DNA from 4 places in the Chryseobacterium sp. WG14 genome. Region 2 is predicted to be linked to each of the others. Evidence: riboswitches for the same ligand, from Rfam matches in the RefSeq annotation. Region 2 holds a riboswitch; each other region holds the start of a gene.

Region 1 (4,357 bases), on a different contig from region 2:
TCTCTGTAAAACATTTAGGAAACAACGGTTTGGTTACCGATCAGTATATGGGAATGTATGGCCCAACGAATCTTACACCGTACATCATGGAAGAAAGAAGATTAAACGTTGCTCAGATGGACGTTTTCTCCCGTTTGATGATGGACAGGATTATTTTCCTGGGAACAGGAATTGACGATCAGGTAGCTAATATTGTTACGGCTCAGCTTTTATTCTTAGAAAGTGCTGATCCGTCAAAAGATATTCAGATCTATATCAACTCTCCGGGAGGTAGTGTTTATGCCGGATTAGGAATTTATGACACTATGCAGATCATTAAGCCGGATGTAGCAACAATCTGTACAGGTATGGCTGCTTCAATGGGAGCTGTATTATTAGTGGCAGGAGAAAAAGGAAAACGTTCTGCTCTTAAACATTCAAGAGTAATGATTCACCAGCCTTCAGGAGGTGCACAAGGGGTTGCTTCTGATATGGAAATCAATTTAAGAGAGATGTTGAAATTAAAGCAGGAGCTTTATGAGATCATCGGACATCATTCAGGACAAACTTACGAGTGGGTTGAAAAATCTTCTGACAGAGACTACTGGATGACTTCTGAAGAAGCTAAAGGCTACGGAATGGTAGATGAGGTTTTACAGAGATCAACAGAGAAAAAATAATCGATACTGGAAATCGGAAAAAACGCACCAATACGGTGCGTTTTTTTGTTTTATCATTGTATGAAAAAGCATTTCACATAGGATGTTCTACTTCTTGATGATTTTATGGATGGTTGAAGTATCTGCTGTCTTTATCTCAACAAAATAAACACCTGAATTCAAAGAATGAATACCAATTTTTGTGGCTTGGGAAGTGATTACTTTTTGGCCTAAAGAAGAGTAGATATTTATTTCTTTATATTTTTCAATGGATTCGATCTGGATAAAATCATTTGCAGGATTAGGATGAATACTGAATTTTTTCTTTGTGACAGAAGAAACTCCCAGCATAGAATCGGCTGCTTCCGTAGGGATAAATGGTCTTCTCTGTCCGAAACTTATACCCATCCAGTCATTGTTGGCTAACTGAATCTGGGAAAGGTCATACTTCTTTTGCCAGCTTGAGAGATCTTTTCCTTTATATAATTTCCAGCTGTCTGCCACTGTGGCGTTTCCTGTAAAACTATTCAATGAAAGAGCAGAAATCTGGCTGTTTGATGAGGTGAAATTAAAATAAGAGGCTTGAGACCGGATCAGCTGTAAGGCCTGCTCGGCTGTGATGCTTCCGTTATATTTAATTCCAAACACAAAAGAATCTGCATTTCCGTTTGACTGATTGGTTCCAAAATCAACCACTACCAGGCTTTTATTACTTCCTGTTCCTATCCAGTTGGTAATCTGAGAGGGAACATACCATTGTGAGCTGTATGCCGCAACAGGTGTAGAAGGCGGAGTGTCAGCATCATCAATTCCATAAGTAATTCCGTACCATTTTCCATCATTCAGAGGTGTATAACCCGGGCCGTTGTTCCATGTCATATTTCCTGCGCTGGCTCCGGACCATGGGATCCAGCTGTCATCAATATCCGGCGTATGATGATTATAATGAAAGCTTTGAAGAAAACCTGAAGGAATATCAATCTCCATTTGAGGTTCTGCAGCTACAATAGCGTTGATCATGTCTTCCATCAGTAAACCATCCGCATCAAAACGGTACCCCCATGCATAAGAAGCAGGAGAATTATTATCGTTAAAATCTGCAATGAAATAGGCTTTCTTTGAACCTGTTCCTACCCAAAACTTAATGTCGTTCTCTGTAAATTGGGCAGACAAAAACTGCATAAAAAGCAGTAAGAAAAAAAAATAGATTTTTCTCATGATATAATTAAATTAAAGTTTTATTCCCGAAACTTACTTAAGAAAAGTGACAATAATCACGATCCTGAAGTGACAATGGATAAGGCAGGTCTCCTGGCTTGCATCCTATAGCACACCTTCCCGGATCAGTATCCAGTGGTTGTATTTTGCTATAAGTAAAACAGCTTACAGTTGCGGGTACAGCTCAAGAATTAAATTTTATTCTCACTTGATTCCCTATTAATGAACAGTGTTCAACCTTAAAACGCCGCAAATATATCATATAAATTTTTGGGTCCTGTTTTGTGAATTATCTTTTAGTTTTTATATTTTCCCTGAAGCTGAATGGTTTTTAATGCTATGTTTTTTTGAATTGATAATTAAATTGAAGATGTTGTTAGGTTTTCGGATTTAACCAAAAGTTTTACTGTTTATATTAAATTCATTTTCATGGCTCCATTGTTAAAATACAATTATCATTATATTCAAGATCAGTTTACAATCAATTTATATTTTCGCAGCCATAAAAGAGAATATGAAAAGACTGCTACTATCCGCATTTGTGTTAACGGCGCTGGCATCCTGTAAAGATGATGACACCACCAGTAATCAGGAGATTAATTATTCTAAGCTTCCGCAGGAATTTGCTTTTTCAAAATTGGCAACTATCAATGGAGTAGATGTGATCAACGGAGGATTTGGATCCGGAGCAGCGGCCCATCCTACAAGAAAAGGAGAATTTTATGTCATTACAGACCGTGGTCCGAATACAGATTACTTAAGCGGTAAAAAATTTCTTGTCCCTAATTTTACCCCAACGATTATGCATTTTAAAATCAATGCAGAAGGTAATATCGAGGTCATTCAATATATTAAACTTAAAAACCCTTCAGGCCAGCCTATCACAGGACTTCCAAATCCTATAGGAATGGGAAGTACCGGTGAAGTAGCCTATGATGCTTCAGGAAATATGTTAGGAACAGATACATATGGTCTGGACAGTGAAAGTATTGTGGCAGCTCCGGATGGAACATTCTGGGTTTCTGATGAATATGGTCCGCATATCGTTCATTATAATGCAGAAGGGGTAGAAATGGAAAGGATAAGCCCAATTGGAGTGAATACAGGAACAAGAAAACTTCCTGCAGTTTTAGCCAAAAGAAGGGCCAACAGAGGTATGGAAGGACTTTGTATCACTCCGGATGGAAGAACACTGGTAGGAACAATACAGTCTACGATGCTGGTTCCCACTAAAGCATTGGCAACCAATACTACATTAACAAGAATCGTAACATTCGATATTATTACAGGACAGACGAAACAGTATGTATACAAACAGGATGGCGGAGCTTCTGATTCGGTTTGTGATATTACAGCATTAAGTAATAATGAATTCCTGGTGATTGAAAGAGACGGAAATTTCGGAACACAGGGAGGAATAAAAAAAGTATACAGAATCAATATATCCGGAGCTACAGACGTTAATGGAACGGATCTGACGGCTGTAGACGGAATGAAAATTAATAATAAAGCATTGGAACAGAGTACCTGGGATGAGATTGCAAATGCCGGAATAAAACCTGTTTCTAAAAAACTGGCGGTGGATCTCGTAGCAAAACTGGGCTATGAGCATGATAAGTTTGAAGGAATTGTTTATTTGGGAAATAATAAACTGGCCGTTTTTAATGATGATGATTTTGGAGTGGTAGATGATGGAAACGGAAATCCTAAAGCCAAAATTCTTCCTAAAACAGGAAAATTAGACAAAGGAACGATGTATGTAGTCGATATTCAATAATTAGATTTTTTTTAAAGAAAACGGCGGAATCGAAGATTCCGCCGTTTTCATGATCTCTGTATGAAGAATTCATCAATATGAAAATTACTGGCTTTTTAAGTGAAAAAGATATTATCTTTCTGTTATATTACTTTACCCAAACTTTACTGTTTTTAAAGTCAATCGTGAAAATATATTTACAAAGGGTTTCAAAATTGAGTACACCATCATAAATAATATCTCTTGTAAATGATCTTGAACTGAATGTTTTTTTGCCAATAATAAACTGACTCTCAACATTCATATCATCTTTATCCTTCGGCAGCTTCCAGCTTTTGGCTGTTTCTGTAGATAAAAGCAGGGGACCGCTGTTTCCGGAATCAAAAAGAAACCAGTATGATTGATTGTCCCTTGGAATATTCAAAAAAATATTGAGTTCAGTAGCTTCCAGCCCATTGGCAAATCTGCTGGGAATAAGGCTTTTTCCTTGCGTTGCTTTTTGTGATGAAGAATGATTCTCTATAATAATAGCATTGTTGGCAAGGTTAAGAGTCAGGATGTGGGCAGCAAATGATTTTAATGAAATAACACCGTCTATTTTAGGGAATTCTTTTGGTAAAATGGCCATGATATCAAAAACAGCGACTGTTGGATGGTCTATTTTTGTAGAACCTATAGTAATGGAAATACCATCTGATTTTTGAGATTTAATAATTTCTCCACTCATTCTAAATCCTGTTGAACT
Region 2 (4,357 bases):
TATGTCCCTACGATTACCGCTTTAGGACATACATGTATCTATACCGGGTCTGTACCTGCAATCCACGGAATTGCCGGAAACGACTGGACAAATAAGGAAACGGGTAAAGGGGTGTACTGTACGGCAGATGACAGCGTTCAGCCGGTAGGAACTACCAATACTAAAACAGGAAGCCATTCTCCAAAAAACCTTTGGTCTACAACCGTAACCGATGAGTTGAGACTGGCCACGAACTTCCAGGGTAAGGTGATAGGAGTTTCTCTTAAAGACCGTGCTTCTATTCTTCCTGCAGGTCATACTCCGAATGGAGCTTTCTGGTTTGACGACAGTACCGGGAACTTTATTACAAGTACATGGTATATGAAAGAGCTTCCACAATGGATACAATCATTCAATGCTCAGAATTTACCTGAAAAATTAGTAGCCAACGGCTGGAATACTTTACTTCCGATCAATCAGTATACAGAAAGTTCACCTGACAATTCTTCATGGGAAGGTCTATTGGGAAGTGCAAAAACACCTACATTCCCATATACCAATCTGGCGAAAGATTATCAGACAAAGAAAGATAATATCCGTTATACACCTTTTGGAAATACATTGACATTAAAGCTGGCTGAAGCTTCTGTAGAAGGAGAGCAGTTAGGGGGAGACCATATTACAGACTTCTTAGCAATCAATTTAGCTTCTACGGATTATGCAGGTCATAAATACGGACCGAACTCTATTGAGGTTGAAGATGTCTATATCAGACTGGATCAGGATTTGGCTCAGTTTTTCAGCTACCTGGATTCAAAAGTAGGAAAAGGGCAGTATACGGTTTTCCTTTCAGCTGACCACGGAGGGGCTCATTCTGTAGGATTCCTTAAAGAGCATAAAATTACTACAGGCTTTTTTGGAGAAGGCATGGAAAAAAACCTTAATCAGAAACTGAAAGAAAAATTTGGTGCTGATAACCTGATCAATGCTATAGACAATTATCAGGTGTATTTTGACAGAAAAGTATTGGCAGATACTAAACTTGAGCTGGATGATGTGAGAAATTTTGCGGTAAAAGAACTTGAAAAAGATCCTACTGTTTTATATGCTGTTTCTGTAGACAGAGTTCAGGAAGCCAGTATTCCGGAGCCTATCAAACAAAGAATTATCAATGGGATCAACAGACAGAGAAGCGGAGATATTCAGTTGATTTCTCATGACTCTATGCTTCCTCCTTATTCTAAAACAGGAACTACACACAGTGTTTGGAACTCTTATGATTCCCATATTCCATTGATTTTTATGGGTTGGGGAGTTCAGCAGGGAGAAAGCAATAAAGAATACCACATGACAGATATTGCACCTACGGTTTCTTCTTTATTGAAAATCCAGTTTCCAAGTGGAAATGTTGGAAATCCAATTACAGAAGTGATGGGTAAATAAATTAAATAACATCAGTATATATAAATGGCTGCTTTCAACTATTGGAGGCAGCTTTTATTTTTATAGTATTCATCAAGGTCGGTTGCTGTACAGGATTTTCTAATACTTATGAATAAGACGTAATTTTTTACCTGTTATTTCACTTTTTGTCTAATACATTTAAAAAGCTATCTTTGCAAAAATTATGGTTTCCAATATATTGGAATGAAAAGGGAATCGGGTGGAACTCCCGGACTGTCCCCGCAACTGTAAATCGCAACAAAAGTTTCTGTAAAAAACCACTGTGTAAAAACGGGAAGGTACAGAAGGCGAAAGTCAGGAGACCTGCCAGAATAATAATCAAAATATATATTGCTTTCGGAGGAAGAGTAAATTAGTATGGATATAAAAAGATCTTTAGTACTGCTTTTTTCGTCTTATGGCTGCTTTCTTTTTGGACAAGAGAAGGCCTTGGATACTATTTATGTATTCGACAGCCAGATGAACAAAGTAAAGCTCTTTCATCATGTAACGAATATTACCAATGAAGATGCTGAAAAAAACTCAACTAACCTTTCCGAATTACTGAGATTTCAATCTCCTGTGTATATCAAAGAAAATGGACGGGGTGCTGTTTCTTCACCTTCTTTCAGGGGAACTACCGCCCAGCAGACTGCTTTTGTATGGAATGGAATTAATATTAACTCCAGCTTTTTAGGACAGGGAGATATCAATAATATGGCTTTGTTTGGATATGACCAGATCGGAATTAAACCTGGTGGAGGTAGTGTTATTTATGGCAGTGGCGCCATTGGGGGAAGTATTCATTTGAATAACAGCCTTGATTTTAATAAAGGGTTTCATGCTTTCCTGTTTTCAGAATTTGCGTCTTTTAATACTTATAATAATGTTGTTAAAGGTTCTTACAGCAATGATAAGTTCAGCTTTAAAGTTTCCGGAAGCCATTCTATAAGCCAGAATGATTATGAAGTAGAAGAAGCGGGCGGAAAGAAGTATACGAATGACAACGGAAAGTATTACAATACCAATTTCAATATAGCAGCAGCTTATAAAATTGCTCCCCATCATCAGATCTCATGGATATCAGAGACTTTTAACGGAAAACAGCATTATCCTGTTCGTTTTGGTGATCTGGAAACCAAGACAAAGTATCATACCCAGAATTTCAGAAACCTGATGGCCTGGGATTGGAATACCACGCGTTTCAGCAATTCATTTAAAGCAGCTTATACCGAGGAAAATTTTCAATATTTTGGAGATATTGCAGAACCGGAAACCAGTGGAGGTGCCGGAAAGAATTATATTTTGAAAAATGATTTCAATTACTTCCTCAATTCAAAATGGAATATCAATATTATCGGGGAATTTCAAGTGAATAAAGGTAAGGGAGAAGGAAGCTCAAAAATAGGTGATATCAGCAGAAATGCCGGGTCTATTGCCGGATTACTTCGTTATTTTCCTACCAAAGACTTAAGGTTTGAAGCCGGAATCAAGAAAGATTTTGTGGAAGACTTTAAATCACCGGTCTTATTTTCTTTTTCAGGAAAATGGAATGCCACCCAATGGTATGATGTAGGGCTAAGTGTTTCAAGAAACTTCAAAGCTCCTTCATTTAATGATCTTTACTGGACGCCGGGAGGAAATCTGAATTTAAAGCCGGAAACTTCCTACCAGTTTGAATGGAGTAACCAGTTTAAATTAGGAAATTTTAAATTATCTATAGCTCCTTACTATATGAATATCCGTGATATGATCCAATGGCTTCCAACAATTTCCGGGTATTATGGAGCTAGTAATACCAATAGGGTAGAGTCTTATGGAGTAGAGTCGCAGCTGGAATTTGAAAAAAAATTCGGGAAGCATATGTTGAAATCAAATCTTGGGTATTCTTATACGAAATCTAAGGACCTTGATATTCAGAAACAACTTATGTATGTGCCTTTACATAAACTTACAGGAAGTATAGACTACCGATATGATTTTGTGAAAGTATATGTACAGGGAATGTTTAACGGGCTTACCTATACAGATTCCAATGAAAAAAGAAGTGATGCCTTAGATTCTTATTTTGTGATGAATGCCGGAGCCAGCGCTGCATTTTTTAAAAACTACAGCCTGGGTTTTAAAGTAAATAATATTTTAAATGAAACTTATTATACGATGCTTTCCTATCCGTTACCCGGACGAAATTACAGTATAAGCCTTACTATCAATTTTTAAAATAAATTAATTATATATGAATATCAGAAAAATTTTACCTCTTGCATTTGCTTCCATGTTACTTTTCAATGTTTCATGTAGCAGCGATAGCGATGACATTGTAGAACAGCCAATTACTTATGAAGCTGGAGTGCTTATTTCCAATGAAGGTGGATTTACAACCACTACTGCTGAAGTTTCTTTCGTAAGCAGTAATCTTGCTAATCTGTATGACAAAATTTATGCTTCTAATAACAGTGGTGAACCTCTTGGAAAAGTTCTTCAGAGTATAGGTTTTCAGGGAGACCGTGCTTATTTAGTATCTAATGTTCCTAATAAAATTGACATTGTAAACAGATATACTTTCAAAAAACAAGCTACTGTAACGGCTAACCTTGATGGAGCAAGATATATTGCTTTCTCAGGAAACCAATATTATGTAACCAACAATAACTTTACAACAAATAAAAGAAAGCTGAATGTTTACAATACAGGCGACAATTCTTTTGTAAAGAGTATTGATTTTACAAATGCTGCTGAAAAAGTGGTGGAAGCTGAAGGGAAAATTGTAGTACAGACTGATGGTACAGGATATGACGCCAGTTGGAATCCAATTGCAACAGGATATACGATCTCTGTGGTAAATCCGACTACAAATGCAGTGAGCCAAACAGTAACTCTTCCTGCCAACGGAATTATTAAAGATCTTATTTCTTATAAAGGAACTGCTTATGCA
Region 3 (4,357 bases), on a different contig from region 2:
TATTAATGTTTATGATTTTTAAAATTGATAATATGTCCTGTAATTAAGCCTGCTGCTCCCACATAAATAAGAGGAATATGAACTTCAAATATAAAATCAGCCAGTACAGAAATGGCGATCAGAATAATAGAGATCCAGAACAGAAACTTGAGCCGGCGGTTGGCTATTTTTGCCGTTATTCTGAAAACTACGAGGGTTCCAATGATAAGAAAAGCCAGATCAATATAAGGATTATGGGATATTCCCAAAGGGATGATCATCAGTAAAGGGAAAACTATGCAATGAATCAAACATAAAACGGCGGCGGAGATTCCTACTGCATCAAGAATTTTTGACTTCATAAAAAGGATTGATTTAAATTTGTTATTGTAACTTTGTTGCAAAGTAAATACAAAATTTTAAATAACGCAACTTTGTTGCATTAAAAATATGAGACAAGTTAGAAATACCCATGCCAAAACTGAGATTCTGAACCTTATCAACGATTCTGAGGTGGCTCTTACCCATTCTGATATTCAGAAGAAATTAGGAGACTTGTGTAACAGGGTTACCATTTACAGAGTTTTGGAAAGGCTTGAAAACGAAGGTGCTATTCACAAGATAGTCAATATTGATGGGGTCGTTAATTTTGCAAAGTGTAGCGGGAAATGTACTCACGAACAACATTTTCATAATCACGTTCATTTCAATTGTAAAGAATGCCATTCTGTTACCTGTATTGAAAATGCGATACCCGAAATTAGTTTACCCGAGAATTTTATAGCTCAGGAGTATAACTTTATCATCAGCGGAATCTGTCCGAGATGTGCGCATGCTTAAACAAGGAAAAAGCATCCCTGGAGATGCTTTTTCATGATGATATTGGAACAAGCAATGATTATGCATAGGCTGCTGAAGCTTCTTTAGCAGCGGCTACCATTGCAATTAAAGCTTTTTCAGTTTCTTCCCAATGCCTTGTTTTGAGGCCACAGTCAGGGTTTACCCATAACTGGGTGGCTGGAATTACATTTTGAGCTTTTCTTAAAAGTTCAATCATTTCTTCTTTAGAAGGTACTCTTGGAGAGTGGATATCATAAACTCCGGGACCTATTTCGTTTGGATATTTAAAGTCTGCAAAAGCATTTAAAAGTTCCATTTGGGATCTCGAACATTCTATTGTAATGACATCTGCATCCATATCGGCAATATTTTTAATAATATCATTAAATTCAGAATAGCACATATGGGTATGGATCTGGGTAGCATCTTCTACTCCACTTGCTGAGATTCTGAAGGCTTCTACGGCCCATTTCAGGTAGTTTTGCCATTCTGCTTTTCTCAATGGAAGACCTTCTCTTATAGCAGGTTCATCAATCTGGATGATTCGGATTCCTGCTTTTTCAAGATCCACTACTTCATCACGGATGGCCAAAGCAATCTGCTTACAGGTTTCTGAACGGGGCTGATCATCCCGTACAAATGACCATTGCAAGATAGTAACAGGACCGGTCAGCATTCCTTTTACCCATTTATTGGTTTGGGATTGTGCATATTGAGACCAGTATATAGTCATTGGATCAGGGCGGGAGATATCCCCGAAAATAACCGGTGGTTTTACGCAGCGGCTTCCATAGCTCTGTACCCAGCCGTTTTTAGTGAAAATAAATCCTTCAAGCTTTTCCCCGAAGTATTCAACCATGTCATTACGTTCAAATTCTCCGTGAACAAGCACATCAATTCCTATTTCTTCCTGCCAGCGAATGGTTCTCTGAGTTTCCTCTTTTAATAAAGCATCGTATTGTTCTGCACTAAGATCTCCTTTCTTAAACTGGGCTCTCCAGCTTCTTACTTCTGTAGTTTGCGGGAATGAGCCTATGGTTGTGGTTGGGAATAGCGGAAGCTGTAATGATTCCTGCTGCCTTTCTTTACGGATTCTAAATGAGTTCTTTCGCTGAGCATCTTCTTCAGTAATGGCAGCTACTCTTTGTTTCACTTTATCATTATGGATAAGAGAAGATGTTTTTCTGCCGGCCACAGCCTTTTTATTGTCTTCAAAATCTGCAAGGATACTTTCGTCCTCAGTTCCTGAAGCAAGAGCTTTAAGACTTACGACTTCTTTCACTTTTTGTTTTGCAAAAGACAGCCAGTTTTTGATTTCAGGCTGAAGGGCCGTTTCAAAATCCAGATCACAAGGTGAATGAAGCAATGAACATGACGGAGCCACAAAAATTCTTTCTGTACCGAGTTTTTCAATAGCTTTTTTAATGAAAGCCAAAGATTTTTCATAATCATTTTTCCAGATATTTCTTCCGTCTACCACTCCTAATGACAGGCTTAAGTTTTCAGGAACAGTATGTAAAATATCTGCCAGCTGCTCAGGATTTCTCACCAGGTCTATATGCAGAACGTCTGCAGGAAGTGACACAGCAAGAGATGCATTGTCTTTCAATCCATTGAAATAGGTCGCAACGATGAATTTTAGCAGTGGGAATTGTTTTCTAAGTTCCCGGTAAACGTACTGGTAGGTTTCTTTTGCTTTCTCTGTTACATCTAAAGTTAAAAACGGCTCATCAAACTGAATCCATTGAGCACCCTGATCCTGAAGTTTTGTTAAGATTTCAGTGTATACCGGAAGAAGGTTTTTGGCAAGATCCAGTTTATCAAATCCCTCTTCTTTTTCCTTTCCTAAAAGAAGATAAGAAACAAGTCCGATGAGTACCGGCTTGGAATTAATTCCTGCTTGTTTAGCTCCTGCAAACTCGTTGAATATTTTGTCGGAAGTCAGTGTAAACTGCTGATTTTTATAAAATTCAGGAACAATATAATGATAATTGGTATCAAACCATTTGGTCATTTCCATGGCCGTGATATCCAGCCCGTCTTTCTGGTATCCTCTGGCCATCGCAAAGTACAGATCCAGCTCTGAATTATTTTTTTTAAGGGCTACTTCATGATAACGTACCGGAATAGCACCTACAATTAAGCTCATATCCAGTACCTGATCATAATAGGAAAAATCATTACATGGAATAAGGTCTATCCCTGCCTCCTTCTGAATATTCCAATTGTGATTGCAGATATTCCTTCCTGTAGTAAGAAGTTCTTCCAAAAGGATTTTGCCTGACCAATATTGCTCGCAGGCTTTTTTGAGTTCTCTTTTGCTACCAATTCGCGGATAGCCAAGAATGTGCGTTTGCATTTTTTTTAAACTTTTAATTAAACTTATTTTTAAAAGCTCTTTGAATGCTTCGTAATGCTTTTGCCGGTAAGATTTTTTGGGGAAATAATGCATACCTGACAGTTCCGTTTTACTCTTGGAAAAACGTACTAAAAAGTATATCATCTGTATGACCCAAAGCTTCAGACCGCGAAAGCATTGTCAATTCAGTAAAGGCAGGTCTCCTGACTTGTAACAGTTTCTGTCGTCCTTCCCGCTTAGGCAGTGGATCACAAGGACAGAACCCTTTGGTATGTTACTTACAGTTGCGCGACAGCTCGTGATTTGCACACGATTCCCTATTAATTTACCTTACGTAAAACCTCTCCTGTTTGATGAAGTATCTGTAAAGAACTATTCTTATCAATTACATTTTCTATCTGTGCTAATAGAAGATTTTAATTTTGTGTAAATTTACAAATACAGAATAAACGAATAATAAATAGTTTTAAATAAAGTAAATAAATCTGTATAATTTTATTTTAAAAGAATATAATTCTGTAATTTTGAATAAAATTAATACTAAAAAGAATAATATCCTGTGGAACATCTTGATACCAAAGATATACAGCTGCTGAGACTGCTTCAGAAAAATGCAAAACTTACCGTTAAGGAGCTTGCCAAAGAAATTAATCTTTCCCCTTCTCCTGTTTTTGAAAGGGTGAAACGTCTGGAACAGGAAGGCTATGTGAAAAAATATGCTGCGGTTCTTGATCCGGATAAGCTTAACCGGGGTTTTACCGTTTTCTGCCAGATCAAGCTGAAAATTCATGACCGTTCTGTAGGCTATGATTTCGTTAATGAAATTCTGGAAATAGAAGAAGTGGCAGAATGTTATAATATTTCCGGAGATTTTGATTTCCTGCTGAAAGTTCAGGTCCGGGATATGAAACATTATCAGGATTTTGTATTCAACACACTGGGTTCTGTAGATTCTATCGGAAGTACGCACAGTACGTTTGTAATGGCAGAAGTAAAAAATACCCATGGATTAACAATCTGATATTTTTGAGTACAATCGTTTTAGCTGGTAACGGGTATTTGGAGAAAATAAAGGAATCGATGGGTGAATTCCTGTTATTTCAGAAGAAAAAGAAATAAAAATAAGACAGAAACAGTTTATTAAAAATTGCTTCTGTCTTATTAGGCTCCTTATAAAGG
Region 4 (4,357 bases), on a different contig from region 2:
TTTTACCTGTTCTTCATTATTTTATTTATGAACTAAGGTTTAAGAATGAATATTACTTTTATGCTAATTTTGGGTTTTCAAGGTCATTTCTTTGGATCACAACAGTTTTAATAAGTTTAATTATAAAATTCATCACTCAGTTCTTATGAATAAGCTTCATATTGACAGTGTCACAAAATCTTTTAAAGACAAGAAAATCCTACAGGATATTTATCTTGGATGTGAGAAGGGCCAGATTATAGGACTTTTGGGGAGAAACGGATCTGGAAAATCAACGTTATTAAAAATCATCTTTGGAGTGATCAGCAGCGACTCCCAGTTTATACGATGTCAAGGTAAAGTTTTAAAAAAACTGTCAGACAGGAAAAGTATAATCTCTTATCTTCCTCAACATTCATTTTTACCTAAAAATAACAAGATTAAACATTTGATTCCTCTTTTCTGTGACAAGAAAGATACCGATCATCTTCTTACTTCAGAATTGATCAGTCCCTTTCTCAATGAAAAACCTAAAAATCTTTCAGGAGGAGAACTGAGGCTTATTGAAGCTTTATTGATTATCCATTCTAAAGCAGACTTTGTACTGCTGGATGAACCGTTTCACAATCTTTCTCCAAAAGCTATTGATAAGCTTAAAATGATTCTCCAGATCCAATCTGAGAATAAAGGTTTCATTATTTCAGATCATCATTATGTGGATGTATTAGATATTTCAGATAATGTATATCTTCTTTCAGACTCTCATTTAAAGAAAATACAAGATTTAAAAGAACTGCAACAGTATAATTATCTTCCGAAAAGCATTTAATTTATATATTTGGGGATCAAAAATTTATTATAATGATTTCAGTAGGCAAAGCATTCTATCTATCTGCATTTAGTATTTTCTCTTTAGCATTGGTTAAAGGCCAGAATAAGGTTCCTTTTGGAGTGGTAAAAGCTGAAGAAGGATATGCCAATGTACGCGTACATAAGGATAATTACAGGAAGATTGTAGATAAGATCCGTATGCGTAAAGGGGATGTTTTTGTTTATGTAAAGCCGGCGCCGGGAGAAACGGAATGGATCTGGATCAAATATCCTGAAAAACAGGACGAGGAAAAGCCTTTTGTAAGGTATGAAACTCTTGATAAGGAAGGAATGGTAAATAAAGATCGTATTGCTTATATTGACCAGCTTCCCCAGTATACACCTTCCAAATCCAAGAATGGAAAGTCGCTTATTTTCACCGATAATTCTGACCCTAAAATCCCCACAGCCCAAAGGAGTAAAGTAGTTATTGATATTTACCCATCCAATGCCGGATACCGTAAAAAGGAGAAAGATGCTGATGGAAAACTCCTTACTATCGATAAAGTAAAGCCATGGGGAATAGGCAATGATCTCCCTGAAGGCATGACCGAAATTAAATCAATCAGGGTTCAGCAGCCTGGAAGAGGTTCTGTTTTTGTAAGGGAAGCTATCAAAAACATGTTTCAGCCCACCATGGATTTCAATAATGTGGCGGTAACCTCTTTAGATAACGACAATATCTTTCTTTATATGATCAATGGTTCAGGAGAATACAGATATACAAGTCTTTGGACCATTAAAAAAGGAAGAGTGATCAGTCAGATTATTTACCATAATCCGGAATAAATTCATTATTTTTGCCCCGAAAAAGTTTAACGCTTATTCATCATGGAAATAGGTTCTGCCTAACAGCAGATTAAAAAGGGAATCGTGTGAAAATCACGAACTGTCGCGCAACTGTAAGTAACTGAAGTCTTTTATTAAGATCCACTGTGCGGGGCATGGGAAGGGGATAAAAGATGTTACAAGTCAGGAGACCTGCCTTTTTCTTAAACAAAAAACTTTCGCGATATGAAGTTTATTGATCTGATGGATTTTTTCAGGGATTTCTTGGATTCCTGTTATTATTCTGTTGTTTTAATAGTATTTCATTTCGCTTTAATTAATAATGAAATATGACTACAGAAGAAAGAATTGAAGCATCTGAAACCAGAATATTTAAAGCGGTTTTCCCTAATACAACGAATCATTATGATACACTTTTTGGAGGTACGGCTATGCAGCTGATGGATGAAGTAGCCTTCATTACTGCTACCCGATTTGCAAGAAAAAGAGTGGTAACCGTAAGCAGTGATAAAATTGATTTTAAAAAACCTATCCCTGCCGGAACTATCGTTGAGCTGATCGGAAAGGTTGCCTACGTTGGAAAAACCAGTATGAAGGTCAATGTAGAGATCTACACGGAACAGATGTATTCTTACGAAAGAGAAAAAGCAATCATTGGCGACTTTACTTTTGTAGCCATTGATGAATTCAAAAAGCCAATCCAAATCCTATAATTATAAAGTTTCGGGCGGCCTTTGGCCGCCCGAAACTATTTATAGTAAGAACTAAGCTTTTATTTGATCACTTTTCCGGTTTCCAGACTTCTGGTCAGCAATAATTCAAAAGCCTCTCCCATCTCATCAGAAGCTCTGCAGATGGCATTTTCAAGCATGCTTCTAATTTGTTTTTCCGTAACTCCGGCTTCTGTCCAGCTTTTTCCTGAGGTATGTGAATTGAGGATAAAAGGAATAATTCTGTCAATAGCACACGCAAAAATAGCATCTGGCGTTATTTCTTCTTCAAATTCCAGCCATAAATTGAAAAACTCCGAACGTAACGGCTCGTCTAAAATTCCAAAGATCTTTTGAGCAGAAACTTTTTCCCTTTCAAACTTGCCAACCATCGCTTTTTCATCAAAAAGAAAAGTATCGCCAGCCTCAATTTCAACCAAGTCGTGAATGGAAAGCATTCTGATAACTCTCAGGAGGTCAATATCAGCACGGTTTTTTGCATAAGGATATAAAATCTGTGCAAGAATAACAATCTGCCACGAGTGTTCTGCAGTATTTTCCCTTCTTGAATCATCTGCATTATAATTTCTTCTTTGTACGTTTTTCAAAGCATCTACTGCCAGGATAAAATCGATTTCTTTCTGAATTTTCATTGTATTATTTATCTATTATATTGCCCTGCCGGATATACCTTGGTTCTGGTAACCCATTTGTTATTTATTTTTTCCCTGGTAATCACTTTTACACGGTCTTCATTGGTCATATCTTCTTCCCTTTCCAATACCTTTTCTAATCCTTTGTTAGGAATTACTTGATATTCTGTAGTAAAAATCATGCAACATCCGGATTTTCCTGTGGCAACAAGGCGCTTACGCTTGGCATCTACACCGAATAATCCAAAATAATTGGAGCCAATTTCCGTAAGCTCCTCACTTTTCACAAATGCCATTCTGGTACTATTAAATACATAGACATCATAGGATGCACTACTGTAATTTCCTTTATTTCCGTTTCTAATAGCTATATCTTCCGTTCCGTCAAAGTTAAAATCATCAATAATGAAAGGACTTTCCTCATGGGTCAGCTGAATCATTTTTCCGGGTACCAATTTTTGACCTTTGTTTAAATAAAATACCAGATCTTCGGAAGTAAAAGTCTGAACTTTGGTGTTCTTATTGTCATACAGTTCTATTGTTCCCCTGTCTTTACACTGCTCATCAAAGCAATTTTCAATATTAATAATAGCATTATTATAGTTCTTTGATACTTCTTTAACTTCAAACTGATATTGTCCAAAACATAAAGGGCCTAGCAGAATACATGCAGATAAACTTCTGTAATAATTCAAAATTTTCATAGTAATAGCAAATAGATTTAGGTGTTTTTTTATAAATTATTACAACAAAAATACAAATCATAACGCCCATTTCAAAATCTCTTGGCCGTAGATAAAGAATGAATTTTATTCAAGATTTGCTATAGAACACCTCCATTTCTATTCAGCCTATCTTCATTTATTTACCATTTTTGGGACTATTCTGGTCTCATTCCTTTTTTAACAACTCGATAAATAAAAATTATAATACTGATTATCAATTATTTAATTGTTTTATTTTAAAAATTACACTACTTTGTATTGCATATTACCATTTTAATTACATATCTTTGTAATGTAAAATCGGAATAAGCTCATCTAGCTAGGAGCAATATTCTAAAATATAACCAATTAACAAAAACTTATCAAAGATGAATACCGAAAATACCAAAGCGCAAATGCGAAAAGGAATTCTGGAATTCTGTATTCTAAGTCTCATCAATCATCGCGAAATGTATGTTTCTGATCTGATAGATGAACTGAAAAAAGGAAAACTGGATGTTGTGGAAGGAACCCTCTACCCACTTCTGACAAGGCTTAAAAATGGAGAGTTTCTCTCTTACAGATGGGAAGAATCTACAGGAGGACCACCCAGAAAATATTATCAGATCACTGAAAAAGGAAAGCTTTTCCT

What was found. A riboswitch is a leader RNA that binds a small molecule or an ion and turns the genes downstream of it on or off. The one in region 2 is predicted to bind cobalamin.
Region 1: it holds a riboswitch for cobalamin, as region 2 does, so the genes downstream of both, MP478_RS04815 (T9SS type A sorting domain-containing protein) here and MP478_RS21705 (TonB-dependent siderophore receptor) in region 2, are expected to answer to the same signal.
Region 3: it holds a riboswitch for cobalamin, as region 2 does, so the genes downstream of both, metE (5-methyltetrahydropteroyltriglutamate--homocysteine S-methyltransferase) here and MP478_RS21705 (TonB-dependent siderophore receptor) in region 2, are expected to answer to the same signal.
Region 4: it holds a riboswitch for cobalamin, as region 2 does, so the genes downstream of both, MP478_RS05815 (acyl-CoA thioesterase) here and MP478_RS21705 (TonB-dependent siderophore receptor) in region 2, are expected to answer to the same signal.

What each region holds. Positions count from the first base shown of each region.
Region 1 is NZ_JALCZD010000002.1:346,779-351,135, reverse strand. It holds gene clpP (ATP-dependent Clp endopeptidase proteolytic subunit ClpP) at 1-659, shown strand, start outside; gene MP478_RS04815 (T9SS type A sorting domain-containing protein) at 747-1,856, opposite strand; cobalamin riboswitch at 1,922-2,113, opposite strand; gene MP478_RS04810 (esterase-like activity of phytase family protein) at 2,371-3,633, shown strand; gene MP478_RS04805 (aspartyl protease family protein) at 3,761-4,357, opposite strand, start outside.
Region 2 is NZ_JALCZD010000019.1:12,082-16,438, forward strand. It holds gene pafA (alkaline phosphatase PafA) at 1-1,422, shown strand, start outside; cobalamin riboswitch at 1,591-1,769, shown strand; gene MP478_RS21705 (TonB-dependent siderophore receptor) at 1,801-3,642, shown strand; gene MP478_RS21710 (hypothetical protein) at 3,659-4,357, shown strand, end outside.
Region 3 is NZ_JALCZD010000003.1:406,929-411,285, forward strand. It holds gene MP478_RS07900 (MerC domain-containing protein) at 3-341, opposite strand; gene MP478_RS07905 (Fur family transcriptional regulator) at 430-819, shown strand; gene metE (5-methyltetrahydropteroyltriglutamate--homocysteine S-methyltransferase) at 878-3,178, opposite strand; cobalamin riboswitch at 3,354-3,538, opposite strand; gene MP478_RS07915 (Lrp/AsnC family transcriptional regulator) at 3,738-4,199, shown strand; gene MP478_RS07920 (hypothetical protein) at 4,349-4,357, opposite strand, start outside.
Region 4 is NZ_JALCZD010000002.1:567,175-571,531, forward strand. It holds gene MP478_RS05805 (ATP-binding cassette domain-containing protein) at 146-808, shown strand; gene MP478_RS05810 (hypothetical protein) at 841-1,638, shown strand; cobalamin riboswitch at 1,672-1,853, shown strand; gene MP478_RS05815 (acyl-CoA thioesterase) at 1,968-2,351, shown strand; gene MP478_RS05820 (HD family hydrolase) at 2,411-3,001, opposite strand; gene MP478_RS05825 (hypothetical protein) at 3,010-3,705, opposite strand; gene MP478_RS05830 (PadR family transcriptional regulator) at 4,095-4,357, shown strand, end outside.